3 regions of the Paraburkholderia kirstenboschensis genome follow, and region 3 is predicted to be linked to each of the others. Evidence: predicted binding sites of a transcription regulator. Region 3 holds the regulator's gene; each other region holds the start of a gene.
What was found. The regulator LexA, encoded in region 3, represses DNA repair genes until DNA is damaged. The targets are predictions, from matches to a motif close to ACTGTATNNNNATACAGT.
Positions count from the first base shown of each region.

Region 1 (9,703 bases), on a different replicon from region 3:
CGCATCGAACCTGCAAGACTCTGGACCAAGGACGCTCTTGTGTTTCGGGACGCTAAAAGCATGAAGGGGCCGCGCTCCGGCGCGCTATTGTTTTAGCGAAAGTGGGCCAGAGAGAACGGCTCGAGGTCCATATTCGGCTTTTTTCGCGTGACATGATTGCGGCCACAGCCCGGGCGCCGACGAGCAGCCCGCGTTAATCCGATATGCCAATGCCCGTAAGAATAGTACGAGTCGGGATTGACCTGCCCCAGACTAACCATGGGAATTCCACTATTTCCGTACGCGTGCGGAGCTTCGACTCGGCTCGCCCGGTTGCAGGAGTAACGAATTGAAGTCGCAGCAGGCGGCCGCGAGCTTGGCTATCTCGCTGTTGAGCGTGTACGCATGGTCGGCTCGATACATCGCGACATATTCGATTGGGGGCAGTGGAGGAGTCGTCCGGATAATTCCAAGTACGCCATCGTCAACTAAGTACTGAAAGCAAGCTTTTGGAAGGTAGGTGACGCCCATGCCGGACCGCGTCAACCCAATCTGTGCAATCAGATTATTGCTGGAAAGGAGTTTCGGTGCGCTGACGCCATTTTCCTGCAGGAACCGCCCATATGTCATGCCCGTGCCGGAGAGATTCCCTTGGGTTAGGAGAGGAAACCGGGATATCTCGGAAAGGGGGATTGCTCTTTTCCCGGGCACCAGTTCGGGGACGCATATCCATGCGTTCTCGACCGATGCAAGCGAAGTCGAGACGAAGCGTTCGCTAGCCTGCGCCGCCGGAACAATAATGAAATCGACCGTATCGGCGGTCAACCGGTCGCGTAGCGTCGCGCTCAACTCAACTTCGGCTTCAACGATGACTTTGGGGTAGTCGCGTTTGATAGCAGCAATAAGGCGAGGCAGCCAGGTCAACGCAGTGAGCTCGGTTACCCCTAGTCGTAGCCTGCGGACAAGTACCTCTTTGGCACTAACACGCTCCACAATGTGGTCTCGCCGTTCCAGTAGTTCCTTGGCGTAGATAAAAAGCTCTTCTCCCTTTTCCGTGAGGCGCGCGCTGCGGTGCGTGCGGTCAAAAACGGCCAGGTCGAATGTACTTTCCAATTCCTGCACCCGTTTGGAGATGGCAGACTGGCTGGCGTTGAGCTTGCTTGCGGCGCCTTCAAACGAGCCCAACTGGACAATCCAGTACAACGCTTCAATCTGCTTGAAGGTCAGCATGTCCTTCTCCGATACATGAGAAAAGGAGATATTCTACGATAGAAAAAAATCGCTTTTTCGCGCTGTTTTGAGGACTTATCGTTCACTTCGCTGCGCCATATGGCGTCCCTGACGGAGTCAGCTATGAGTCTTCCCGGTTTTCGCGTCAATCCTGCACCTCAGCTTGCGCCCGCATCAGTCGTCAAGGCACTCGAACATGTGGTCGCACCGCAGCTGAGCGACAACCTCGCCCGCAGTATTGGCATCGCGGGACTGACGCGCTACAACAGGGCCGGCAAACTCATCGGAACCGCATTCACGGCGAAGTGCCGTCCTGGCGACAACCTGGTACTCTACAAGGCACTGACTATGCTGCAACCGGGTCACGTCCTGGTTACCGATGGCGGCGGTGAGTCGAATAACGCGCTCGTGGGTGAACTCATCAAACTGCACGCGCAAAAGCTTGGTTGTGTCGGTTTCGTCATCGACGGTGCGATTCTCGACGTCGCTTCGTTTGAAGACTTCCCATGTTACGCGCGCAGTGTCATTCATCGTGGACCATACAAGGATGGCCCAGGCGAACTGAACGTTCCCGTGTCTGTCGGCGGTCAGGTAATCAATCCTGGCGACATCGTCGTTGGAGATGAGGATGGTGTTGTCAATTTTGCGCAGGCGGATGCTGACGAACTGATTGCGGTCGCCGCAAAGCGGAACACGAAGGAACAGGCGATTCAGGCAGAAATCGCGACGGGACGTTGCGAGCAGGAATGGATTAATCAGATTCTGGTCGCCAAAGGTCTGGCCGAGTAATCGCAGGGCATGCAGAGCGCGACACATGTCTAATACCAGTCCGAACGGATTAACCGTATCAAGCCTTCTCCAAGCATGGCCGCGAAAGCACTTGTGGACAAGCTTCGCACACAGGGGCGCCAAATCATCGACTTTACGAGTGGGGAGTCGGATTTGCCGACACCTCCACATGCTATCGACGCAGCTATCCTCAGCCTTCTTATAACGCAGCGCAAACGACCATCGCAAATCATGAAAGAATCTATCGGCTCGCTCTTTCCGGAGGAGCTCACTCGCGAAATTAAAGCCCGTTTCCATCACGTTGACCACGATTTTGATGGCAAGGCGCGGTTGTTCTTCGACAATGCCGGTGGGTCATTTCGACTGAAGGCAGCTACTGAGCGGTCGGCTAGTGTGGATGCAATTCCGGATTGCACCGAACGCATGCATCATGCGGCGCGACATCTGCAAGCAATTCAGACCGAGGGCACGGACGACTTCCGATTCATCCTGAATGCGACTGGGGGCACCGTTTTTGCCTCTCTCACCGCGTCCGGAGCCATGTTCGACATGGTGCGCGCCATTGCCGAGAATGTCCCGGGCACCAACCTTGTCACTACCACACTGGAACACCCGTCGTCGTTCGACGCGGTGTCTTACTACGCCCAGCACCTTAACAAGGAGCTTCGGGTCGCAAAAAGCAATCCGGTCACGGGCGGTATCGACGTAGAGGATGTGGTCATGCTCATCGACCAGAATACGTGCTTCCTCAGCGTGATGTATGCATCGAACATCTCCGGCGCCAAAATCGACATCAAGAACATCGTTCGGCGAGCTCGAATGATTAAGCCGGACCTCTATGTCATCGTCGACGCGGTCCAGCATGCGCCGCACGGCGTGATTGACCTGGAAGACACGCCAGTCGATGCCCTGAACATTGCCCCGTACAAGTTTTTTGGGTGCAGAGGGTCGGGCATGTCCTGGCTGTCAAATCGTGCCGCGAGACTTCCGCATCATAAGCTGAATGGCAAGCCGATAGACTTCTGGGACCTTGGAAGTTCTGCGCCGGCACAGTTTGCCGTCATCACGGCGATTGTCGACTACGTCTGCTGGCTTGGAACGCACTTCACCGGAGCCACGGACCGGCGGGCCAGATTCGTCGCAGGCATGCACAATATTGAGCTTCATGAGCGCGCTTTGTTGTCCCGCATGCTTGACGGCAGTCTGGACATTCCTGGGCTGAGACGGATTAACGGCGTCAAAGTGCTGCTTGACCACCCTGATTTGACGAAGCGGGATTTAATAGTGGCAACTGCGTTCCAGAACCTGTCTCCGGCCGACGCTGTGCGCGAATATGAGAAGCGTGGTGTCGTCGTTTATGAGCGGGTCGCGACGAGCCTGTATTCCAGGCGCATGCTCGACTCGTTCGGTATAGATGGCGCAATTCGCGTATCGCCCTTGCATTGCCACTCTGGGGCGGATATCGACCAGTTCCTGACCATCACCGCTCAAATCGCCAAGCTCTAGGTAATCGAATTGGCTGAACACCCGGCGCAGCAGTGGCTTTGCGCTCGCACAGGCGCATCAAGCGCAGGACGCGTACATCGAAGCAATCTCTTCTAGACGCTGACCACGTAAAAAAAATCTAACTGCATAGCGCCGACAGACTTCGGAACGTGGCACCGGTCATTCTAGCCGTTGCTATCCACCCAGGCTCGCGCCCAGTCAAGTCCCGCGAGCTGAGCCTGCTTGTCTGTATCAAAAAACATCAAGAACGCCCGAAGCATCAGCTGATTTGTTGCATCGGGTAATAGTCCTGCTTGCCGCGTACCGCTCAGGTTGAAGGATATCTTCCTGCTGAAGAATGGCATGTTCGCGCAGCCGAACCGATTTGCGCAACTGGTTGGCGTTCACCCCAGCCTTTAGGGCGAGGCAGACAGCGATGCGCCTGGTTGCAGGCAGGCGTCGACCGCCGCTTGTCTGCGGGGGCGAAACTGCGCTTGCCGCCGACACACGTGTCACCCGCAAGGGCAAAAAGGTGAGGTCATTCTCGGTCATGGATTGCGTCCGCAACTTTGGGTTGCGGACACCATCGTGGACTTTCTCAAACGCAGAAGCTTGGGTGCGCGAAAACTAGCGCTTACGTTGCTCGCTGTGCCGCCGCACGCTGCGCCGCCGCACGCCACGTTTTACGACCCCGTCTTCGCCGTCGTCACGCACCGCTATCCGCGAAGCTTCCGAACCAAAATCACGCTCATCACGCTGGTCGCTGGATTCGCCAGCACGGTCTTCATACCGTTGACCCAGTTTTTGGTTGGCTCGGTGGGGTGGAGGACGTCACTCGTTGTTCTCACTGCCCTAAATCTGATTATCTGTCTGCCTATTCATGTGCTGACAATCCGTTCTTCGCGCGCTGACCCGGGCGCCCGGCCGACCAATGGCGCGGTAAAGCTGGCCAACGACGCAGCCACACGTCGCGCGCTTCGTTCTCCAATTTTCTGGGCGCTCGCGGTGTGCTTCACAGCCTACTACGCGACGTTCGCGGCGCTCACATTTCATCTGGTGCCGCTCATGGTCGAGCGCGGCGTGTCGAACGCCGTGCTGGTAACAACCATGGCGCTCATCGGTCCGGCTCAGGTAGCCGCACGAGCCGTCTGGTTCACCTTCGGCCGAACGGTTCATGTTAGTACCGTGGGCATCATCATCGTGACGCTATTCCCGCTGTCGACCGTTATCCTGATAAGTGCTGGTCACTCGGCCGCGCTCCTATGGCTGTTCGCGCTTTGCTACGGCGCTGCGAATGGCATGATGACTATCCTGCGCGGCACCATCGTGCAGGACCTGATGTGGACAGAAGACTACGGCGCGGTCAGCGGTATGCTCTCGTTCCCGTCGAATGTCGCCAAGGGAACAGCACCGATTGCCGCTGCCAGCATCTGGAGCTTCACTCACGGTTATGTAGCTGTTGAGTGGACCGTGTTTCTCGTCTCGATACTGTCAGCAATCGCGTTCTTTGTGGCTGTTCGGGTCAGCCGCCACGCTCAACCTATGGCCGCCTGACATCGCCTCCGAAACCATCAAGGACAACGTCGACTATGAAGATACGTTCCGCACGAAGTGATGACCTTGATGCCATCAAAGTATTGCTCGTGGAAAACAGGTTGCCGGCGGTCGACATCACCGCTATTGGACTCAACGGCTTTTTGGTCGTAGAGGACGCAAACGGAGGGTTCATCGGGTGCGTTGGTCTCGAGAAATCCGGGACAAGTGCGCTGCTGCGGTCACTCGTCGTAGCGAACAACGCTCGCGAGAAAGGATTGGGTCGCCAATTACTGGCTTACGCCGAGAACCTTGCGCGGGCCGATGACATTTCTGAATTGTGGTTGCTGACGACGACCGCCGCCGAGTTCTTTCAACGGGCCGGCTATGTCGTAGCAGACCGGACCACTGCGCCAGCTGAAATCCGAGCAAGTACGCAGTTTGCAATGTTGTGTCCAGCATCGGTGATTTGCCTGAGGCGCGTGCTGGAAAGTGTTCCTACAAAGAGCGTCACGCGCGCTTAAAACTGAAGGTTAGCCGGGGGTGTCCACCCACGCGCGCGCCCAATTGACGCCAATGCTTCGTGCTTCATCTTCTGTTCTACACGCCGCGAGCACACCCGAACTCTCCACGAGCTTCGTACCCTTCGTGATGGTTCCGCTCGCCGCATAGCCGTCATGCTGAGGAATCGCGTGGCCCCAAATGCTGTATCCCTTGTAGGTGTCCGGTTCCATCTTCGGTCTGTGCTTGGAACGAATCCGCGCGTCAATTTGAGACTGCACTGTTACATCGCTTCCAGATTTTGGCAACAACGGGAGATGCGTATTGAACTGTCATTGCAGAAGTAAAAAGCTGCTCGGGCCGCGCATCGCCTTCATCGTTGGGTTCATGCTCTACGACCGCGCGAGCGATTTCACGCGCCTCGGCGACAACTTCAATCCGCTCCAGCCAGCTTGCCGTCAACGCGTTCCGTTGCAGCCAGATACGGGTGGACTCCACAAGGTGGTCATTGCTGAGCCAGTCCCCTTGCAAAGAAAGGGCTGCGACGTCGCTAACAGCGAGGTAGCAGCAAAGCACCGACTTGTGCGCGTCTGTAAGCAAAGGCAATCCGACGATGTCTTCAAACATGGCCCCCTCCAAGCTGGGCATCTGCTATGGGCATGAGTGCGCGTGCCGTTTCTGAACCACACGCATTTTGCGCCCGCTGGCGTCGGCTCGGCCGGCCGAGAAGCTGATTCCGGCGGCCACGCGCGAGCGGGCTGAATCGGTGGAGGATACTGTACATTCATACAGTATTCTCCGCAATCATGACTGCGAGCACGACCGCCCTTGAAAGCATCCATCGCTGTGGCGGGCGTCCCAGCTCGCGCAAGGGCGCGGCCGAGTATTGGACGCGGGTTACCCTTCGCTTTCGGCGGAGCTTCCGGATGGCGGGTGGCCGCTAGGCGGGCTGGTTGAGCTGCTTGTGCAGCAAGGCGGCGTAGGCGAACTCCGCCTGCTCCAGCCGGCATTGAAGTTAGTCGACGCCCGATGCGTCGCGCTGCTGCAGCCGCCCCACGCACCGCACTGCCTCGGTCTGGCCCACATCGGCGTGCCGATTCAGACGGTGATGCATATAAAGGCGCCGAAAACGGCGGACGCGTTGTGGTCGGCTGAGCAAATTCTTCGAAGTGGCAGTTGCGGCGCCCTGTTGTATTGGACTCAGCACGTCCAAGCCTCATCGCTGCGTCGCCTTCATCTAGCCGCTCAGGCTTCGGACACGCTTTTCGTTATGCTGCGCCCGCTCGCTGTCGCGCAAGATGCGTCGCCCGCGATATTGCGACTTGCTCTAAAGGCCGCCGCGGGAGGCCTTACCGTCGAAATAGTTAAGCGTCGTGGTCCCGTCGGTATCGAACCACTTACCATCCAATTGCAACCGACACCTGTGCTTCTATCGACACGGGGCCGCACCGTCAGACCAATTGCTCCAGTGGCCGTTCCACGTGTCCCGGCGGAGCTGGCGCATTGAGGCTAATCAAGTAGCGACGCCTGTTGCCATCACTTCTCGGCTTGGGCCGCGACGCTCTTGGCGGCAACGGGAAGGGCTCGTCGCGGCGTGGCGGTTAGCGAGCGCCTCGCGTTTGAAAAGTAGCGGCCTGATTCGGGCCGCTTCCAGCGAATGCACTTGTGTCTAGGCTGCACTGGAAGTGCGGCACAACTGGTGCTCCACGCCGCCAAAGCCTCCTCCTCATCATCAACCAGCAATACGCTTGTCATACCCAGTTGTCCAGGCCGCAACATAATGTTTGGCAGCCTGCGACTGGTCAAAGTTCACACAAAATCTCGTCGAAGTTGCACGCCCGTCGTGCTCGCGTCGTTTCAGAGAATGCGTATCATTGGAAAACAAAACGGAGGCATTGATGTGCTACTCGGCCCAGATTCAAGCTGACTATCGCAAATTCGTACGCATGTTTGGCGCGACAATGGACATCCATGAGTTCGCGCGCCTATTCTTCGAACGCGCTGAGGGTGTAAGCAAGGCGAAGATTCCGAAGGCGATGGAAGATGCGTTCGCCGAACCACAGACCGACGCCGAGCGCGAAATCAAAACATCAATCGACCGATTCAACGCCGGGCAGGTGACCAACCTCGAGCAGGACCTGTTCAAACAACGTAAGCGACTGGCAGACGCGGAACGGACACTGCAGACAAAGATAACCAAGGCTGCTACCGCGAGCCAGCGAATCGCCACCGATAAAATTGCCTGGACGCGCGGCAAGCTCGGTGACCTTCAACGCACCGAGCCAAAGCCGCGTGACTCGCGCATTTTTCCGGGCCACTACGCGCCCGTGATGGTCATCGAAGACGGGCAGCGTATCGTGAAGCCGATGCGTTATCAATGCCGCATTGCTGGCAAACCCGCGTCCTACGACGTGAAATACCCCGGCACATATAACGCCCGTCGAGACAATCTTGAAGGCTTTTGGAAGCCGTGCTTTGGATACACGCACGGCGTGATGCTCGTCGATGTGTTTTATGAGAATGTCAGCAAGGCCAAGATGGAGGGGACGTTATTCGAGACTCACGAGCGAGACGAGAATGTTGTTCTGGAGTTTCGCCCGAGTAATGGCGAGCTGATGCATGTCGCATGCTTGTGGTCGCGCTGGTCGGCTCCTGGCGAACCAGACTTGCTCTCATTCGCGGCCATTACGGACGAACCGCCGCCGGAGGTTGCAGCGGCAGGTCACGACCGCTGCATTATCCCTATTAAGCCGGAACATATAGACGCTTGGCTCAACCCGGATGCGTCGGACTTGGCGGCAATGTACGCCATACTTGATGACAGGGACCGGCCGTTTTATGAGCACAAGTTGGCGGCCTAAACGGGTAATGTTGTCCCGCTAGCCGAAGGGACTTAGCTGCGGGACCGCGTAAAAGAAAACTCTGTCGCCGTAACCTGTGACCGCTCGCGGAGCATGTGGGTCATCCCGCGGCTAACTTTTCGGAATGTGAAATTGATGACTGGCCCAGGGTGTGAGAGACTTAAACTCAAACTGACTCAACGATGACGCAGATACACTCACGCAGACAGACTTGAGGAGCTGACACCTTGGCGCAACTTATACAGTCATTGTCGGAGCTGGCGTATCTTATTGTGCACCTATTCAGCAGGTAGTCGTGGCTCATTCTGCTGGGTCGAAGATGCCTGCGATTCCGACGTAAGTCGTCACGTCGAGTTCAGCATTACCGAGCTTCCGAAGAGCGTAATGGTGACGGTCGCTGAGCCACCGGTCGCCGCCAGCCTCTCGCAAGACATGGCGGAAAGCGCGTACATCACCCCTGCTTGCAAATAGCTGTCCGACGTATCGCTCTGCATCAAGTCTCCCTGCCTCTGCGGCCGCCGCCATGCTATCCATCACCCATGACAGACCCGGGGTATGAGGTCTTGCGAGCAGTTCCGCAAGCTTGATTGGCGTCAGAGATTTGTTCTTGTGGTCCCACCCGCCGAATTCGAGACAGCCGCTCGCCATTCGTTGACCTTCTTGGGTTTCGAACATGAGTGGGGTCTCGTCGCTTCATACTTTCGCTTGTACGTCGTGGTATGAGTAACGGACGCGGGCGTAGTCAGATGGGGGCTGAATTTCTGGGGGCAGGAGTTCGGCATCTCCGTCTGCGAGCTTGCGTCCATGAACGACCAGCCGCAGGCGCGACAACAATCGGTTTCTTTCAGTGATGAGGTCGGTCGATGAATTGAACCATTGTTGTTCAATCGTATTGACGGAGAGCGTCAGCGCTGCCTCGAAATCATCGCGTTCGTGACTCGGCATCTGCGAGTAGTACATTGCCACCGGGTAGTCAAACGCACAGGTCGCCGGAGCAAACAGGTAGACCTGGTGCTCGTTCTTGCCGTAGTTCCAGTTGGTCCATCGGTCGAAACACATTGACCACATTGCGCTAGCCGCGCTTTCTTCCACCTCTTGCGCGAACGTCGCCATGATGCTGGCTATTGGTTCCGCAGACCTCTTCGAATAGCTCAAATTAACCGCCGATACAAAGGCGGTCCAGTGGGACATTTGCAAGGACGCGAGCGCTTTGGGTAAGGCGATGCACATCAGAGACCCGCTATACGGCGCCCGTAGCAAAGCGTCCATCCACCCGGCCCAGGCGGAAGTATCTGCTGCTTGCAGAAGTAACTGGCGCAGCAGCT
Region 1 covers NZ_CP136512.1:1,215,903-1,225,605, reverse strand. Annotated here, with positions in the region: gene RW095_RS14245 (LysR family transcriptional regulator) at 271-1,209, opposite strand; gene RW095_RS14240 (RraA family protein) at 1,309-1,998, shown strand; gene RW095_RS14235 (aminotransferase class V-fold PLP-dependent enzyme) at 2,230-3,504, shown strand; partial or broken gene RW095_RS14230 (hypothetical protein) at 3,669-3,876, opposite strand; gene RW095_RS14225 (MFS transporter) at 4,072-5,037, shown strand; gene arsN2 (arsenic resistance N-acetyltransferase ArsN2) at 5,073-5,540, shown strand; gene RW095_RS14215 (hypothetical protein) at 5,550-5,750, opposite strand; gene RW095_RS14210 (hypothetical protein) at 5,782-6,144, opposite strand; gene imuA (translesion DNA synthesis-associated protein ImuA) at 6,362-7,024, shown strand; gene RW095_RS14200 (SOS response-associated peptidase family protein) at 7,416-8,378, shown strand; gene RW095_RS14195 (hypothetical protein) at 8,679-9,053, opposite strand; gene RW095_RS14190 (hypothetical protein) at 9,072-9,703, opposite strand, start outside.
Region 1: a site for LexA is predicted at 6,293-6,310, ahead of imuA (translesion DNA synthesis-associated protein ImuA). Genes of this name have one in related genera too.

Region 2 (9,703 bases), 740 kb from region 3:
GCAGGAAGCGCAACAGATCATGGAATATCTGCGCCTGCTGAAGCCGGAAATCTTCGTCGAGGAACCCTACGACGTGTTTTCGCGAATGGCGGCGTGGCTGCGCAACTTCTTCGTGCCGCCGCGTCCGGCACCGCAACAGCAGCAACGGCAGTCGCGCTAGCTTTACCAAGCGGCAGCCAGCGTGTGGAGCTAGCTGGCTGCTACCGGGAGGCTACGGGGAAGCTCCCCGAGCAGCTACAGCAGCCTGCCCGGCATCGACCCGCCCGACCGCCCACCAGCGCACGGCTCAGTCCCACATCTTCCTCAGCCTTGCTCCGATTTCTACCTTCGCCTGCGCCGCCGCGGCAAGCCCCGCGGCCGTCGGTGCACTGGGCATCGGCACGCGCGGCCACGCGTACGCGTCGAACAGGGGCATCAGGTGCGTGGGGATAAAACGCGTGCGCGACGCCCACACGTGACGATCGCCCATATGCGTCTGGTTGTGCACGTAAAAGCGCTGTGGCACGACGATATGCAGGTCTTCCTTTGCACGCGTCATCGCCACGTAGAGCAGGCGGCGCTCTTCGTCGATTTCCTCTTCGCTGCCGGTGCCCAGATCGGACGGAATGCAACCGTCGACCCCATTTAGCACGAACACGTTGCGCCACTCCTGTCCCTTTGCCGAATGGATGGTGGACAGGATCAGATAGTCTTCGTCGATGAGCGGCACGCCCGATTCGTCGCTTGTGGCATCGGGCGGATCGAGCGTCAACTCGGTCAGAAAGCGCTCGCGCGATGCATACGTGCCCGCAATGCTCTCCATCTGCAACACATCGGCATGACGGATCGCGGCGTCTTCATGATTGCGCTCCAGATGCGGCTCGTACCAGCGCCGCACCATCTCGAACTCCGCAGGCCATGGCGTCTGCCGCCCATACACGGTCGACATCAGCTTGACGAACGGATGCCAGTCCTCCTGCGCGCGAGGCGGCGGCGCAAACGCGGCGAGCGTGCCCCCCGCGGTGTCGGCGGGATTGCCCACGCCGGCGCGCGCGACGATTTTGTCGAGCACTCTGGCGGCCGTGGCCGGCCCCACGCCGGGCAACAACTGCACGACGCGAAAACCGGCCACACGGTCGCGCGGATTCTCGGCCCAGCGCAGCACCGCGAGTACGTCCTTGACGTGCACGGAATCGAGAAACTTCAGGCCGCCGAACTTCACGAACGGAATGTTGCGCCGCGTAAGTTCGATCTCGAGCGCGGCGCTGTGATGCGCGGCGCGAAACAGCACCGCCTGCGACTTCAGCGTCATGCCCTGCTCGCGCGCCTCGAGCACCTGCTCGACGATATAGCGGGCCTGGTCGGCCTCGTCCGCAACAGTGACGAGCCGGGGACGCTGCGCCGACGCCTTGTCGGTCCACAGGTTCTTGGTATAGCGCTCGCTCGCCAGTTCGATCACCGCATTCGACGCGGCAAGAATCGGCTCGGTCGAGCGGTAATTGCGTTCGAGCGTGACCTGCGCCGCGGGTGGATCGAAATGCGCCGGGAAATCGAGAATGTTGCGCACGGTGGCGCCGCGAAACGAATAGATCGACTGTGCGTCGTCGCCGACCACGGTCAGGCCGCGTCCGTCCGGCTTCAGCGCGAGCAGGATCGACGCCTGCAGGCGGTTGGTGTCCTGATATTCGTCGACCAGCACGTGATCGAAGCGCGCCGACATATCCGCGGCAATCGCCGGCTCCGCGGCCATATGCGACCAGTAGAGCAACAGGTCGTCGTAATCGAGCACGCTCTGCTTCTGCTTGGCGTCGACGTAGGCGGCGAACAGCATGCGCAGATCGGCTTCCCACTCGCGACACCACGGGAACGCGCTGTCGAGCACCTGCCCGAGCGACGCGCCGGTGTTCACGACGCGCGAGTAAATGGCGAAGCAGGTTCCCTTGGCCGGAAAACGCCGTTCCTTCGCGGATAGGCCCCGTTCATGCCGCACCAGATTCATCAGGTCGGCGGAATCCTCACGGTCGTTGATCGTGAAAGCCGGTGCGAGACCGATCAGTTCGGCATATTCGCGCAGAAGCCGCGCACCGACGCTATGGAAGGTGCCCGCCCATGTCAGCCCTTGCGCGAGCGCGGCGCGCGTGCCGAGCGCCGTCGTGGCGATGCGCGTGACGCGGCGTGTCATTTCGAGCGCCGCGCGGCGCGAAAACGTCAGCAGCAGGATTCTGCGCGGATCGGCGCCCTTCACCATCAGATTGGCCACGCGGTGTGCAAGCGTGCTGGTCTTGCCGGAGCCCGCGCCCGCAATCACCAGCAAGGCGCCCGGCGGTGCATGAGGCGTAGCCGCGCCGAATTCGACGGCCTCGCGCTGCGCGTCGTTGAGCTTGGCAAGCCAGGCGGCGGTATTGGACGGCGGCGGCGTTTCTGCGACGGCAAGCACGGTGTTTTTCAAGGCGTTCGATGGATGGAAACGGCGACGCATACTGTATATCCATACAACCCGCGCGCACAAGCGCCCTTTTTTCGCATGGCTGCTGGGCAGTCACACGAGCGCCGCGTCGCATCGCACGCACGTTTCCCGCGCCGGCGAAAAACAACGGCCCGTCTGCTTCTCGGAGACGGGCCGTTTCGTCGAGCAAGACGCGTCTGCTCATCCGGGAGCAGAAAGCCTACTGCTTTTTCGCGTCCTTCAGAGTGGCCTCGGCATGCGCCTTGTCGGCGTCGGCCTGAGCTTCGGTCTTTTCCTTGTCCGCCTTGGCTTGCGCGACAGCCGCCTTCTTGTCCGCCTTGGCCTGCTGCTTCGCCGCCTTCTGATCGGCGTGCGTGACCGGCGCTGCGGCCGGATCGCTTGCCTGCGCGAATGCGGCCGACGACAGGCAGCCCGCGATCAGCAGCGCGCAAAGCCGTCCCGTGAGAAATTTTGCGGACTTCGTAGATTGAGTGTTGCTCATGCGATACCTCCTTACCAGGCTCATCAAATCAACTACAGCGGCTTAAACCAGGTTCGACGCCGCGGGCTTACTAAGCCCGCGGCTCGACCTGCTATTAGTGCTTAACCTCGCCGCCGTCAGGCTGCACGCCCGCCTGACTTTGCAGGTTCATCTTCATTTCGTTGTCGGCGGCCTGCTTGTCCGCTTTCTTGTTGATCTTCGCGTCGCGCACTTGCTCCTTGTATTCGGACTTGGCAGCCTTCTGCTGTTCCTTCAACTCGGCCTTCGACGCCTTCTTCGACGCGCGGTACTCCGCATTAGCCTTCGCGTTCGCTTCGCGCTTTTGCACCAGCGGATCTGGGGAGCCCGAGGCCGTCAGGCGCGTCGGTGCCGGTGTCACCGGCTGGATGCCCTGAGCAGCGGGCGCGGCCGGCGCGACGTCGGCGCCTGGCGTCTGGAGCTGTGCCTGCGTATTCACGCCCGCGACCGGTTGAACGGGCTGCGTGGTCTGCGCCACCGCTGCGGTAGCGGCGAATGCGGTCATGGCGGTTCCGATCAGGAGCGTACGAATCTGGGTCATGGCAAATTCCTCTCTAGAGTTGTTGTGGCCGGGTGGAGCTATCCTGCATCGCGCTGGGCGCGCTGGACACCTTCCCGGTCTGCTCATAGCCGAACTAGATCCGGCAAGCTTTCCTGCTGAGATGCACTTTACGAGTGAAGTTCAATCGTGGCGACCGGTGTTACGCGACGTTTCACTTTCCGACAAGCGGATAACATCTGCTTGCATTTGCTTGCGATGCGTTCACGAAACACTGCGCGAGACAACGCGACTTCTTCGGGGCAAGCTTGTGGCTTATGATGCGAACCCCTTGCCTGAAGGTGCAATGCCCATGCCCAACCTCGATTTCACGCTCACCGGCGACTACGTCGAACTTCACAATCTGCTGAAGATCACGGGGCTCGCGGACAGCGGCGGCTCGGCAAAAATGATGGTGGCGGACGGAGCCGTGACGGTGGACGGCCGAGTCGAAACGCGTAAAACGTGCAAGATCCGCGCGGGTCAGGTGGTGCTGCTCGGCGACACGCGGATCGCGGTCCACGAAGCCTGACGGCTGCTGCCCGGTCGAACCACGAGATTCCGCAGCAAACTCGCGCACCAAAAACGTGCTTCGTCCATCGACTTTGCAGCGGTCACGCAATAAGCTGTTGGTTTCGCTAGACGAGCCGCCCCGCTGACATCGCCGGCTGCTGGGCCCTCCGGGAAACCGCGTGGAGCCGCGCTGACGGGCGTCATCGCGGGGCCCGTGAGCCGTCATGCGACCGTGGGCCCGCGCGTCTCTCGTGCATTGCGTGCCTTCAGTGCCGCGGGTGCTTCCGGGGCCGCTGTCGCCGGCGGTCACGGCGTCGTCATTCCGTCAAACTTTCACGCGCTCCATGACTCAATCCGGCCTCACCCGGGTAGCAACCCGTCCGCCGACCCTTTCCCGCCACGCCGCCGACACCGCACGGCTCGCCGCGCCGCTCGCCATCGCGCAACTGTCGCAAATGGCCATGGGCGTCACCGACACGATCCTGCTCGGCTCTCTCGGGCCGGACGCGCTCGCGGCCGGCGGTCTGGGCGCCAACCTGTTCTTCGTCGTCGTGACGCTGCTGCAGGGCGTGCTGACGTCCGTCAGCGTAAGCGTTTCGCATGCGCGCGGCGCGCAGGAAGAAAGCCGCGTGCCGCACATCTACTGGACCGGTTTTGTGTTGTCGGTGCTGCTGTCGGTGCCGGCGTTCGCGCTGCTATCCTTCGCGACGCCCATCCTGCTTGCGTTCGGCGAACCGGCGCTGCTCGCGCACAACGTCGGCGAATATGCGGCGGTGCTGCGCTGGGGCGCTCTGGGCAGTCTGATCGGCGTCGGTCTGATGCGCTCTTTCCTGCCGGCGATCGGCGCGGCGCGGCGGCTCCTGTGGGTGTCGCTGATCAGCGTCGGCGTGAACGGATTTCTCAACTACGGACTGATTCACGGCGCCTACGGGCTGCCGCGGCTCGGCTTTCTCGGCTCGGCCGCTGCGACGTCCATCACCGTCTGGCTGACCGCGCTCGTGCTGATGGCGCTCCTGCACCTACGGCCGCGCTATCGCCATTTCGTGGTCGCCACGCGCCCCAACGTCCCGCTGATGGGCGAACTGTTCGGTATCGGCTGGCCCGTAGCGATCACCTACGGCGTGGAATCGACGCTCTTTCTCGCGACCGGTCTGATGGTCGGGCTGCTCGGCGAGTCGCAACTGGCCGCGCACCAGATCGCGCTGAACGTCGCGTCGGTGGCGTTCATGGTGCCGCTCGCCATCGGCCAGGCGGCCAACGTGAGAGTCGGCTTCTGGTCCGGCGCCGGGCAGCCGCTCGCCGCGCGCCACGCGGGCTTCGTCGCGCTGGCGCTCGGCGTCGGCTTCATGACGCTATCGGGAATCGTGCTGATCGCCGCGCCGCACTGGATAGTGGGCCTCTATCTGCACCTGGACGATCCGGCCAATGCGGTGACCGTGACGCTCGCGAGTTCGCTCCTCGGCGTGGCGGCGATTTTTCAGATCGTCGACGGCATGCAAACCGTTGGATCAGGTTGCCTGCGCGGTCTGAAAGACACCCGCATACCGATGATCGCCGCCGCGTTCGGCTACTGGGTGATCGGTTTTCCGACCGGCTATACGCTTGCGTTTCATGCCGGGCTGGGCGCTCGCGGTTTATGGTGGGGACTCGCGGCCGGCCTCGCGAGCGTCGCGCTGCTGATGACGCTGCGCTTTCACAAGCTAAGCTTGCGGCGCGTGCCGGTCGCGAAAGATGCGCCGCCTGCCGCATCGGTTTGAGCGCCGCGAACGGACTCGTCGTTTGAAGCACGCCCGCTGTGCGTGGTAGAGCCGCGCGGCCATGGCGGGCGGGCGGTCTTGCCGCACAAGGGAACTACGGCACAGCAAGACAACGTCCCCGCGAACTCGTTACACGCGCAACCAGAGAGTCAGCAAGCTCGCGCCCACAACGTTAAAATGCATGACTTCTTCGATGCCTGTCGCGAACCCGCGTCCATCCACCGAAGCTCCGCTTGCGCGCCTCACAAAGGACCGCGCCGCCGGCAGGTCCACCATCCGCTGACAACCTGCCGTTCTCTCGCGACGTAACCGCAGCAACCCGCGACGTACGGCGCGACGTGCCCATAGGCGCGCGCTGCAATCCGTGAGGCGCCGCCGCCCCGCAGACCGTCGCGGCCTTCAGCGCCGCGCTCGCTTGCGAACAAGCAACCCCCTCTTCTCGCCATAAAACATAACCAAGGACCTTGCCCCATGCTTGCCCGCATCACCCGTCTTTTTCCCGTTTGGGCCGTGCTCGTTTCGGTTGCGGCGTACTTCTCGCCGGCTTCGTTCGCCGGCATCGCTCCGCACGTCACCACGCTTCTGACCATCATCATGCTGGCGATGGGCGTCACGCTTTCCGTTGCCGACTTTCAGCGCGTCTTCACACGGCCGGCGCCGGTGATCGCAGGCATCGTGCTGCATTACCTCGTGATGCCGCTCGCCGCCTGGGTAATCGCGAAAGCTTTGCGCATGCCGCCCGATCTGACCGCCGGCATGGTGCTGGTGGGCAGCGTGGCGAGCGGCACCGCGTCCAACGTGATGATCTATCTGGCGCGCGGCGACGTCGCGCTGTCGGTGACGATCAGTGCGTTGTCCACGCTCGTCGGCGTCTTTGCGACGCCGCTTCTCACGCGCCTCTACGTGGATGCGTCTATCGCCGTGGACGTCCACGGCATGCTGATGAGCATCCTGCAAATCGTCGCGCTGCCGATCGTGATCGGCCTCGTGGTGAATCATCTGTTGAGCAAGGCCGTTCGCAAGATCGAGCCGGTGCTGCCGCTCGTTTCGATGGTCGCGATTCTGCTGATCATCGGTGCGGTGGTGGGCGGCACGCAAAAGAGCATTGCATCCGTCGGCCTCGTGGTGATGTTCGGCGTGGTGCTGCATAACGGCATCGGTCTTCTCGGCGGCTATTGGGGCGGCCGTCTGCTGGGTTTCGACGAAGCCGTTTGCCGCACGCTTGCAATCGAAGTCGGCATGCAGAACTCGGGCCTCGCCGCGACGCTCGGCAAGCTGTACTTCACGCCAATTGCCGCGTTGCCCGGCGCGTTGTTCTCGGTCTGGCACAACCTGTCGGGGTCGCTGCTCGCGGGTTTCTGGGCAGGGCGTCCGGCGAAGGGCTCGACGTATGCCGAAGGCGAGCGCGAGCTGAACACCGAACGCGTCTGACGGCTTCGGACCACCGCTCATAACGGTCCCACGCGCCGCCGGCGTGCCGCGATGCACAGTCCGGCGGCGCGATTCCCCTTAGAATGGATTTCTCGGCAGCGCGGCTGAAGCATCTGCGCTGCCGTCACGAAAAGCCTGAACAACAAGGGGAAAAAGCGTGCAGTGGCATATAGAACAAAAGCAGACCGCGACGCAACGCAAGCGCGCGATCGGCGCCGCCAGACATTTTTTCTTGCTGTGCTGCACGTCGGCATTTCTGACTGCGTGCGCGAGCAAACCTCCCGCCACCGCGTTCGATCGCCCGGTCACTCACGCGTTAGCCCCGACCGAAACCACGCCGCTTCGTGCGGCGCTAGAACCGCTTGAAGCCGCTCATCCGGGGGAATCGGGTTTTCGTGTGCTCTCGAGCGGCACCGACGCATTGCAGATGCGCATCGCGCTCGCCCGTGCGGCGACAAAAACGCTCGACATGCAGTACTACATCGCGAACGAGGACACCACCGGCAAGCTGCTGCTCGGCGCGGCGCTGTACGCGGCGGATCACGGCGTGCGCGTGCGCATGCTGGTCGACGACCTGAACTTCAAGGACATCGACCGCATCATGGCGGGCTTGAATTCGCACAACAACATCGAGATTCGCGTCTTCAACCCGTTCGGTAGCGCGCGTGAAGGCATGTTCGAGCGCACCACGAATGTCTTCACGCAGATCGGCCACTTCACGCGCCGCATGCACAACAAGGCGATGATCGCAGACAACCAGTTGGCGATTGTCGGCGGCCGCAATCTCGGCGACGAATACTTCAGCGCGAGCGAAGTCCTGCAGTTTCGCGACATCGACGTGCTCGCCGCCGGCCCGATCACCGCCGATGTCTCGGCGAGCTTCGACGACTACTGGAACAGCAGCGTCGCGTATCCGCTGGGCGTGCTGAACAAGCAGAAATTCGATCGCGGGGAACTCGATCAGACGCGCGACGACCTTCGCCAGCACTGGCGCACCAACGCCGATCCGTACAACGCGAAGCCCTTGAACGCGACGCCGCTCGCCACGCAGATTTCGGGCAAGCAACTCGGCCTGACCTGGGCGCACGCGGAGTTTCAGGCGGACCAGCCGGAGAAGATCGAGAGCCCGTCGCCCGACTACGTCAGTCCACCGATGAAGCGGCTTGGCGAGCTGATGAAGGACGCGAGCAAGGATTTCCTCGTCGTGTCGCCCTACTTCGTTCCGCACGAAACCGGCGTGACGGCGCTCGGCGCACTCACGCACCGAGGCGTGCGTGTAGCGATCCTGACGAATTCGCTCGCCGCCACCGACGCGGTCGCCGTGCAAGCGGGCTACAGCCCGTTTCGCGTGCCGCTCCTGCAACAGGGCGTCGAGTTATACGAGTTCAAGCCACGCCAGGACACGCCCACGGCGGGAATCGCCGGGTCGCGTTCGCGCGCGAGTCTGCATGCGAAGACTTATGTGATCGACCGCAGGATTCTGGTGATCGGCTCGATGAACCTCGATCCGCGCTCCGCGCATCTGAATACCGAACTCGCGCTGGTGATCCACAGCCCGCAACTTGCTGCGCAGGTCGCCGATATCTTCGACGGCGCCACGGCGCCCGAGCGAAGCTATCGCGTGACGCTCGCCGACGACGCGCAGCTCGCCTATCTCCGTTCGATCGGCGCGCCGCTGTCCCCGCTCGTGTGGACCGATGTCGAAGACGGCACGCGCCGCACCTATATTTTCGACCCGCAGGCAGGGTTATACCGGAACGCGCTAACGGGGCTATTCTCCCTATTGCCGGTCAACGCAGAACTTTAAAAGCGGAGCTCAACCATGACTGAAGACGTACGAATGGAGCGCGACACGTTCGGTGAAATCGCTGTGCCGAACGCTCATCTGTGGGGCGCGCAAACGCAGCGCTCGCTGCAGAATTTCCGCATTTCCACCGAGAAGCAATCGCCCGAACTGATCACCGCGCTCGCCGTGATCAAGCGCGCCGCCGCCGAGGTGAACCTGGGCCTCGGCGTGCTGGACGAGACGAAGGCGCACGCGATCATGCAGGCGGCCGACGAGATTATCGAAGGCAAGCATCCGGAAGAATTTCCGCTCGCGGTCTGGCAAACCGGCTCCGGTACGCAAACGAACATGAACCTGAACGAAGTGATCGCGAATCGCGCGAGCGAACTGCTCGGCGGCGAGCGCGGCGAAGCGCGCAAAGTGCATCCGAACGACGACGTGAATCGCGGCCAGTCGTCGAACGACGTCTTCCCCACGGCCATGCACGTGGCCGCAGCGCATGGCATCGTCAAGCATCTGCTGCCTGCGCTCAAGACGTTGCGCGACACGCTCGACGGCAAGGCGAAAGCGTTTGCCGGCATAGTAAAGATCGGCCGCACGCACTTGCAGGACGCAACGCCGCTCACGCTCGGTCAGGAGTTCTCGGGCTATGTCGCGCAGCTCGACCATGGCATCCGTCATGTTGAATCGACGTTGCCGCATCTGTATGAACTCGCGCAGGGCGGCACGGCTG
Region 2 covers NZ_CP136513.1:208,880-218,582, reverse strand. Annotated here, with positions in the region: gene RW095_RS23640 (DUF4088 family protein) at 1-160, shown strand, start outside; gene RW095_RS23635 (ATP-dependent helicase) at 287-2,416, opposite strand; gene RW095_RS23630 (hypothetical protein) at 2,646-2,927, opposite strand; gene RW095_RS23625 (hypothetical protein) at 3,022-3,486, opposite strand; gene RW095_RS23620 (RNA-binding S4 domain-containing protein) at 3,797-4,015, shown strand; gene RW095_RS23615 (MATE family efflux transporter) at 4,341-5,753, shown strand; gene panS (ketopantoate/pantoate/pantothenate transporter PanS) at 6,225-7,184, shown strand; gene RW095_RS23605 (phospholipase D family protein) at 7,342-8,991, shown strand; gene fumC (class II fumarate hydratase) at 9,007-9,703, shown strand, end outside.
Region 2: a site for LexA is predicted at 2,459-2,476, ahead of RW095_RS23635 (ATP-dependent helicase). Genes of this name have one in related genera too.

Region 3 (9,703 bases):
TCGCGGATCACCGCTTCGGACGGACGCTCCTTCCTCGGCTTCACCCGCAGCCCGAACGCCACGTTCTCGAACACCGTCATATGACGGAACAGCGCGTAATGCTGGAACACGAAGCCCACTTCGCGCTCACGCGCGCCGACGGTCGCGACGTCCTGGCCTTGCAACACGACCTGGCCGCCGTCTGCGTATTCGAGGCCTGCGATCACACGCAGCAACGTGGTCTTGCCACACCCCGAGGGCCCGAGCAGCGCAACCAGTTCGCCCGGCGGAAAATCGAGCGAGACGTTGTCGAGCGCGACGAAATCGCCGAAGCGCTTTTGCAGGTTACGTACGGTGATACCCATTACAGCTCTCCTTGCTTGAGCGGGTGTTGCTGCGAAGATTGCATGTTCAGCGGTTGCGCGGTCGACGGCAAAGCGGACGGCAGCGTGACGGGTCCGGCGTGCGCAGGCACGTCGCGGGCGTCCGACAGTTCCGCCGACATATGACGCTCGGCGAGCAGTTTCAGCGCGAGCGTCACGAGTGCGAGCAAGGCCAGCACCGACGCCACGGCGAACGCCGCCGAGAAGTTGTATTCGTTGTAGAGAATTTCGACGTGCAGCGGCATCGTGTCCGTCTGGCCGCGAATATGGCCCGACACGACCGACACCGCGCCGAACTCGCCCATCGCGCGAGCGTTGCACAGAATCACGCCGTACAGCAGGCCCCATTTCACATTGGGCAGCGTGACGCGGCGAAAGATCTGCCAGCCGGACGCGCCGAGCACATGCGCGGCTTCCTCTTCGTCGTTGCCTTGCGCCTGCATCAGCGGGATCAGTTCGCGCGCGACGAACGGGAACGTCACGAAGATCGTCGCGAGCACGATGCCGGGCACGGCGAAGATGATCTGCACGTTATGCGCTTGCAGCCACGGACCGAACCATCCTTGGGCGCCGAACATCAACACGTAGATGAGACCCGAGATCACCGGCGACACCGAGAACGGCAGATCGATCAACGTGGTGAGGAGCGCCTTGCCGCGAAACTCGAACTTCGCGATGCACCACGAAGCCGCGAGGCCGAACACCAGATTGAGCGGCACAGCGATTCCCGCTGTAATCGCCGTCAGCTTGATGGCCGCCAGCGCGTCCGGGTCGGCGAGCGACTCCAGATAAAAGCCGAGTCCCTTGTTCAACGCCTGATAAAACACGGCGACGAGCGGCACGACGAGAAAGAGCGCGAGGAACAGCAGCGCAATGCCGGTCAGAATCCAGCGGACGAGCGGCGGTTCAGTGACCGGATCGGGCCGGCGTGCAATGTTCAGTGGCGCGCGCGGAGCCACGGCGTGCGCCTTGACGCTGCCGGCGTTATCGACGTGACCTGCTGAATGGCGGCTCATTGCACACCTCCGCCAATGCTTGCAACGCTCGCTGCGCCCGGCGCCGGACCCGCGCTGCCGCGGCTCGTGCGGCGCTGCAGATACCACTGCAGCGTATTGATGAAGAGCAGCATCAGGAACGAGACAACGAGCATCACGACGGCAAGCGCCGTAGCGCCGGCGTAGTCATACTGCTCGAGCTTGGTGATGATGAGGAGCGACGTGATTTCCGACTTCATCGGCACATTGCCTGCAATGAAAATGACCGAGCCGTATTCGCCCAGCGCGCGGGCGAACGCGAGCGCGAAGCCCGTCAGCAACGCCGGCAACACCGCCGGCAACACCACGCGGCGAAACGTCAGCCAGCGCGATGCGCCGAGGCACGCGGCGGCCTCTTCCTGCTCGCGCTCGAACTCTTCGAGCACCGGCTGCACCGTGCGCACGACGAACGGCAAACCGATGAAGGTCAACGCGACCAGCACGCCCACCGGCGTAAAAGCCACCTTCAGACCGAGCGGCTCCAGAAACTGTCCGATCCACCCGTTGCCCGCGTACACGGCCGCGAGCGAAATGCCGGCCACCGACGTGGGCAGTGCAAACGGCAGATCGACCACGGCGTCGACGATGCGTTTGAACGGAAACCTGTACCGCACGAGCACCCATGCGACCAGAAAGCCGAACACCGCGTTGATCAGTGCGCCGCCGAGCGCGGAGAAGAATGTCAGCCGGTACGAGGCCAGCACACGCGGCGAACTGACGGCGCGCACGAACTGACTCCAGTCGAGGGACGCCGTCTTCAGAAAGGTCGCCGCGAGCGGAATCAGCACCACGAGGCTCAGATAAGCCACCGTGATGCCGAGTGTCAGGCCGAAACCGGGCAAGGCGCTTGGTTTGCGGAAGGTCAACGTGGTCATGCTCGTTACTCTTTCAGTTGATGCTCGTGTTGCCGGCCGCCTGGTCCTGATCGGCCAAAAGCGCGCCAATGGCGCGCTCCGGAAAGTGACGCGCCGTGGCGCGTCGCGTTGCCTCGGTCCACGCCTGCTGCGGCGCGGACCTCGGCTGTGTTACTGCGGCTGGTAGATCGAATCGAACACGCCGCCGTCGGCAAAGTGCGTCTTCTGCGCGTTGGCCCAGCCGCCGAACGAATCGTCGACCGTGTAAAGCTTCAGCTTCGGAAACTTCGAGGTCAGTTCGGCCGGAACCTTGTTCGAACGCGGACGGTAGAAGTTCTTCGCGGCGATTTCCTGGCCCTGCTCGCTGTAGAGGAAATTCAGATACGCTTCGGCCAGCTTGCGCGTGCCGTGCTTGTCGACGACCTTATCCACCACCGCCACCGGCGGCTCGGCCAGAATGCTCACGGACGGCACGACGATTTCGAACTTGTCCGGACCGAATTCCTTCAGCGACAGGAACGCCTCGTTTTCCCACGCGATCAGCACGTCGCCAATGCCGCGTTGCACGAAGCTGGTGGTCGCGCCGCGCGCCCCGGAATCGAGCACGCCGGCATTCTTGTACAGCTTGCCCACGAATTCCTTGGCCTTCTGGTCATTGCCGCCCGGCTGATGCGCGGCATACGCCCACGCCGCGAGATAGTTCCAGCGCGCGCCGCCCGAGGTCTTCGGATTCGGCGTCACGATCGACACGCCCGGTTTGGTCAGATCGTCCCAATCCTTGATGTGCTTCGGATTGCCCTTGCGCACCAGAAACACGATCGTCGACGTGTACGGCGACGCGTTGTCGGGCAAGCGCTTCTGCCAGCCTTTGTCGATCAAACCTTTGTTCGCGATCGCGTCGATGTCGTAAGCGAGCGCGAGCGTCACGACGTCGGCCTGCAAGCCGTCGAGCACCGAGCGCGCCTGCGCGCCCGAACCGCCGTGCGACTGCTTGAACGTGACGGTCTCGCCGGTCTTCGCCTTCCATTCCTTGGCGAAAGCCTGGTTCACGTCCTGGTAGAGCTCGCGAGTCGGGTCGTAGGAAACATTCAGCAGCGTCGTGTCGGCGGCTTGCGCGTGGCCGGCCGCGCCGAGGGCGCCGAGCGCGGCTGCCGCGCCGAACGCGAGCGCTGCGATGAGTTTTCGGCTCCTGCCTGCCCGACCCGTGTCCTGATGATTCATGTCAAGTTCTCCGCGTGTTGGTGCGCTGAAACAGCGTGTGGTGTTGTTTTGCGTCGGATCACGTGCACATGAGCGCGACTGGAAGGCCAGTCTATCGAAGCGCTTTCATCATTAAAAATAATGTTTATTCATTTTTTAATACGCAAAAGTGGTAATGACAGCCAGATAAGGCGTTGCGGCACGAAAACGGATGTTTTGACGCCGATTTACGACGTTGCAGCGAGGCGTCCACTCCCGAACTTAAAGTAAAGCTTGAATTGCGCCGGATACTGTATAAAAATACAGGCACCTGTTCATCCATACAGTGACGCCATGACCAAACTCACCGCACGACAGCAGCAGGTTTTCGATCTGATCCGCCGGGCCATAGACCGCACCGGTTTTCCGCCCACGCGTGCGGAGATCGCCGCCGAACTCGGTTTCAGCTCGGCAAACTCGGCTGAAGAGCATCTGCGGGCGCTTGCCCGCAAGGGCGTGATCGAACTCGCGGCCGGCGCGTCGCGCGGCATTCGCCTGCTTGCCGGCCCGGACGACGCGCCGCATCAGTTCACGTTGCCGCACGCCAGCATCATGCAGCTGTCGCTGCCGCTCATTGGCCGGGTTGCCGCCGGCAGTCCGATCCTCGCGCAGGAACATATCGCGCAACACTATGCGTGCGACCCGGCGCTCTTCTCGAGCAAGCCCGATTACCTGCTCAAGGTGCGCGGACTGTCCATGCGCGACGCGGGTATCTTCGACGGCGATCTGCTCGCGGTGCAGAAAAGAAGCGAGGCCAAAGACGGCCAGATCATCATTGCGCGGCTTGGCGACGACGTCACGGTCAAGCGCCTGAAGCGCCGCGCGAACGGTATCGAGCTGATTGCCGAGAACCCCGATTACGAGAACATCTTCGTTGAGACAGGCAGCGCGGACTTCGCGCTCGAAGGCATCGCTGTCGGGCTGATCCGCCCGGGCGAGTTCTGACAGCGCCGGGTCGGCTCAATGAGCAACAAGCTCAGTGCGTCATTAGTGCGTCCTCAGTGCGTCATTAGCCAACCGCCCGCCTGCTCACCGACTAAAGCAGTACTCATGTTGAATCGCCCGGAGAGACTCATGGAACGCCTTGCCCGTCTGTTGCCGTTTCGCCAGTTCGGCCGTCTGCGCCATCTGCGTAAGCTGGTGCCTTGCTCACTGATCGAAGCGTCCACGGCCGCTACCGCGTCGCTGTTCGACTCGCCCGCTCGCGGCTCCGACCTGCAGGCCGCGTTGCCGTCTTCACTACCGGCATTCGCCCGCGTTTCGCTGAATTCAGGGCTCAATACTGCGGAGCCGGAGCGCCGCGCGCCGGTGCGCGTCTACCATGGGCCGTCCCGGCTCATCATGGTCGGCACTGTGGATGCGGTGTGCCGCATGATCGACCGTTGCATCGCCGAGGAAACCAATGTCCACGGCGCGGTGTTCGAGTCCTGATGATCTGTGAGGTGTGCGGGCGCGCCGTGGCCACATGCTTTGTGGCAGCGCACGGATCGTTTCAGCGTGGCCGCGGTCCACGTTAGATCACACCTGACGGAGATTTCCGCTCGATGGCAGTTCGAACAAACAGGAAGCGCAGCGCCCGTCCGCTGATCGTCACGCTGATAGTTATCGCGGTGATCGCGGCGTTGGGCTTTGCTTATGCCTCGCCATATATCGCGCTCAATAACCTCAAACGCGCGGCCAACGCACGTGACGCGCAGACGGTGAATCGGTACGTCGATTTTCCGGCCTTGCGCGAGAGCCTGAAGCAGCAAGTCACAGGCTTGCTGACGCGCCGGCTGGACTCACATGGAAACGGCAATCCGTTGGCTGCGATCGGCGCGATGATTGGCGTCGCATTGATCGGCCCGCTCGTCGACGCGTATGCAACTCCCGACGGCGTGGCTGCGCTGCTGAACGGCATGCCGCCGCGCGGTGAGCCCGGTGAGCGGCCGAACGCTGCGCCGGTCACCGGCAATCCGCCCGTTGCCAGCGCGCCTGCGCCCGCATCGCCCGGTGCGGACATCGACGCGCCTGGCGGCGCTACCGGGAATGCGAGCGGCAACGCGACCACCAGGGGCGCCCCGCCGCAACCGCCGCAAACCACAGCCGGCTATCGCAGCCTCAACGAGTTCGCAGTCACCTACCAGCACGGCGCCGGGGACGCGCGTTACTCCGCCATCTTCATCCGCGAAGGTCTCTTCACGTGGAAGCTGGCAGCGGTCAATCTGAACGAGTGAGCGTCAGGCGCGGCGTGTCAGACCGAACACTCACGCCGCCGATCAGACTGAACGCCCACGCCGCTCACGCCCCACACTCCGCCCAACCCGCTCATCCGGCCGAACGCTCGCGTCCCGCACCAAGGCTGCATGCCTGGCGCGTGTGGCCGCACGCCCGAACCGCACTCTCAGGCCGCTTCTTGCTGCTGCTCATGCGCGGAAGAACACGCGACCAGAATGCTGCATGACACTCGGTCGAGCAGCGGTGTATTGCCTGCGCCCATCCACCATCGGGACAAGCCCGTGCGGCAACGGTGGCCCACCACCACGAGGTCGACGTGCAACTCATTCGCAAGATTGGCGATCTCGTCGATCGGATGGCCGAACGCAAAGTGTCCCTGAGCGTTTACGCCGCGCTCGGTCAGCCAGTCCACACCCTCTTGCAGGATGTCGCGTGCAGTCTTTTCGAAGCTGCCGCACGCGACGTCCGTCAGCAGGCCCGCGCTTTGCGCAATGCTCGAGCGCATGTCCACCACCGAAAGCAGATGCGTTTGCGCCTTCAGATCCAGCGCAAGGTCGGCGCCGCAACGCAGAGCCTTGCGGCCTTCGCGCGAGCCGTCATAGCACAGCAGAATTTTCTGGTAGCTCGCCATCGTTTTTCCCCTTTCCGCGAAAGCGCGGTCTGAATCAATCATGGTGCGCCGCAATTCAGCTTGCAAGGGATGGAAAACGCTAAGTGCGATTGCTGCGTGCCCCGGCCTTGTGCATACGAGGCGCGCTCCGTGGAGACAGTGCCCGCGGCGCTTATGCGGCGGTGCAAGAACGCGCTGTGCGGCGCGCTCCTCGAACGGCCACTTCGCAGCCAATGACCTAGAATGAGCAGCCTTCCCGTCGATTCGCCTCTTTTGCCTGAGCCTCGAACCAATCCATGCCCGACACCGCCATCGAATTCCAGCAGGTTGAAAAAAGCTACGGCGAAAAGAAGGTTGTCGACGGACTGGCGTTTCATGTCGACGCCGGAGAGTGCTTCGGCCTGCTTGGACCGAACGGCGCGGGCAAGACCACCACTTTGCGCATGCTGCTCGGCATCGCCGCGCCGGACGCCGGCTCGATCCGCCTGTGCGGCGAGCCGATTCCCGGCCGGGCGCGTATCGCGCGGGCGCGCGTCGGCGTGGTGCCGCAGTTCGATAACCTCGATCCCGACTTTACCGTCCGCGAAAACCTGCTGGTGTTCGGCCGCTACTTCGGCTTGAGCGCCGCGCAATGCCGCGCGATGGTGCCGTCGCTGCTGGAATTCGCGCGTCTGGAAAGCAAGGCCGACGCGCGTGTGAGCGAACTGTCGGGCGGCATGAAGCGGCGCCTCACGCTCGCGCGGGCGCTCGTCAACGATCCCGACGTGCTGATCATGGACGAGCCGACTACCGGCCTCGATCCGCAGGCGCGGCATCTTATCTGGGAGCGACTGCGCTCCCTGCTCGCGCGCGGCAAGACGATCTTGCTGACCACCCACTTCATGGAGGAAGCCGAGCGGCTATGCGACCGGCTGTGCGTGATCGAAGAAGGACGCAAGATTGCGGAAGGCGCGCCAAGGGAGCTGATCGAGTCGGAAATCGGCTGCGACGTCATTGAGATTTTCGGCCCCGATCCGCTCGCATTGCGCGATGAGCTTGCGCCGCTCGCACAGCGAACCGAGATCAGCGGTGAGACGCTCTTCTGTTATGTGAACGACGCCGGGCCAGTGCATGCGCGACTGAAGCAGCGAGCGGATCTGCGCTATCTGCACCGCCCGGCGAATCTCGAGGACGTCTTCCTGCGCCTCACTGGCCGCGAGATGCAGGACTGACTTCCATCGACACTGCAAGAGACACGCAAGAGACACGCAATGGATGCACGCACGTACCGAAGCAACGAAGCCACCCCGCCCATGCAGGCCCCTTTCGCCGCGATGCCCGCGAACGCGGTCAACTGGATTGCGGTGTGGCGCCGCAACTACCTTGTGTGGAAGAAGCTTGCGCTCGCCTCCATGTTCGGCAATCTCGCCGATCCGATGATCTATCTGTTCGGCCTTGGCTTCGGCCTCGGGCTGATGGTCGGCCGCGTCGACGGCGTGCCGTATATCGCGTTCCTCGCAGCGGGCACGGTTGCGTCGAGCGTCATGATGTCCGCGAGCTTCGAGTCGATGTATTCGGGCTTCTCGCGCATGCACGTGCAGCGCACCTGGGAAGCAATCATGCACACGCCGTTGACGCTCGGCGATATCGTGCTTGGCGAAGTGATCTGGGCGGCCAGCAAGTCGGTGCTGTCGGGCGCCGCGATCATGCTGGTGGCGGGCGCGCTCGGCTACGCCAGTTTTCCGTCAGTGCTGCTCGCGTTGCCCGTCATCGTGCTGACGGGCCTCGCTTTCGCAAGCGTCGCGATGGTCGTGACCGCGCTCGCGCCGTCGTACGACTTCTTCATGTTTTATCAAACGCTGGTATTGACGCCGATGCTGTTGCTCTCCGGCGTGTTCTTCCCGATCTCGCAGTTGCCTGCCGCCGCACGCGCTGCGGCCGAGGTCCTGCCTCTGGCGCACGCAGTCGATCTGATCCGTCCGGCCATGCTTGGGCGCCCGCTCGACAACGCGCTGTGGCACGCGGCCGGGCTGGCGGCTTATGCGGTGGGCGGGTTTATCGTCGCCGGCGTGCTGTTTCGGCGCCGGATGATGAAGTAACTCGTGCCGGGCCGCAGATGTGCGCGGAAAATTCGAGGGCGGCTGACCCGAGAAGTCGGCGCCCACGAATAAACTTGCGGCACGGACGCGAGTTCAGTCCTCTTCGTCGGTCCAGGGAATGTCGACGTCCGAGATGAACGCGACTGTCGCAAACGGGCCGCCTTCGTGTCGCCCGATCTTGCCATCGGCACGCTGCCATTCCACCCGGAACATTGTGCCCGGATCGTCGGCAATCAGCCGCACGGTGCGGATCTCGTCCGGATCGGCGTCCTCGACCGGACCGTCGAGCGAAATCTGCAGTTCTTGCGGCCACAGACCGTCGGCCGGATCGTAAATCTTGTCGCCGTCCGGAATCAGCGTGAACGCTTCGACGCCGATCGTCGCCGAGGCATCCACGATCATTTTGGCTAGCGCGCGCAGCAGCGCGGTGGCGCGCGCCGAATTTGCCTGACGGATTGCGAGGTCCCCGCGCGTCAGCGCCTGCTCAAGTTTTGGGTTTGTTTTTTGTTGCGCCATTCGATGTCCTGAGTGCTATCGCCGAGTGTGAACAGCGCGGCTGAAAACCCGCCGCCGCTGCCGATTTTCCGGGCTGCATCCTACCATTCGTACGCGCCGCGCCTCGCGCGGAAGCACGACACGAACGGAGAAGCCCGTCCTGCTCACCACAGTTTAGGTCGTGATTTGCCGACAGGGAGAGACATTTGCCTTTCGTTGCATGTCCAGCGAACTCAAGGCGCCGGGTTCGGCTGCATCTGATGCAGTGCGTCGATTTCGTCGAGCACGTCCTGCGGCAACTTCACGTTGACGCTCGCAATGTTCTCCTTCAACTGATCGAGCGAGGTCGCGCCAATCAGATTGCTCGTGACGAACGGCCGGCTATTGACGAAGGCAAGCGCCAACTGGGCGGGCGACATGCGATGGCGCTTTGCCAGTTCGACGTAACGCGTGGTGGCCTGGATCGCTTGCGGTTTGCTGTAGCGCTGGAAGCGCTCGAACAGCGATATGCGTGCGCCAGCCGGCCGCGCGCCGCCCTCATATTTGCCGGACAGCCAGCCGAAGGCGAGCGGCGAATACGCGAGCAAGCCGATATCGTCGCGGTGCGCGTACTCGGAGAGCCCCGCCTCGTAAGTGCGGTTCAGGAGACTATACGGGTTCTGGATGCTGACAATACGCGGCAAGCCGAGCTTTTCCGACGCGCGCAGGAACTGCGCGACGCCCCACGGCGTTTCGTTCGATACGCCCACATGGCGCACCTTGCCCGCCTTGACGAAGTCGGCCAGCACCGAGAGCGTTTCGTCGATGGGCACCG
Region 3 covers NZ_CP136513.1:946,279-955,981, reverse strand. Annotated here, with positions in the region: gene RW095_RS27060 (sulfate/molybdate ABC transporter ATP-binding protein) at 1-344, opposite strand, end outside; gene cysW (sulfate ABC transporter permease subunit CysW) at 344-1,378, opposite strand; gene cysT (sulfate ABC transporter permease subunit CysT) at 1,375-2,271, opposite strand; gene RW095_RS27045 (sulfate ABC transporter substrate-binding protein) at 2,422-3,471, opposite strand; gene lexA (transcriptional repressor LexA) at 3,784-4,434, shown strand; gene RW095_RS27035 (hypothetical protein) at 4,564-4,920, shown strand; gene RW095_RS27030 (DUF2939 domain-containing protein) at 5,034-5,705, shown strand; gene RW095_RS27025 (universal stress protein) at 5,873-6,337, opposite strand; gene nodI (nodulation factor ABC transporter ATP-binding protein NodI) at 6,613-7,527, shown strand; gene RW095_RS27015 (ABC transporter permease) at 7,567-8,394, shown strand; gene RW095_RS27010 (hypothetical protein) at 8,488-8,910, opposite strand; gene RW095_RS27005 (NADP(H)-dependent aldo-keto reductase) at 9,123-9,703, opposite strand, start outside.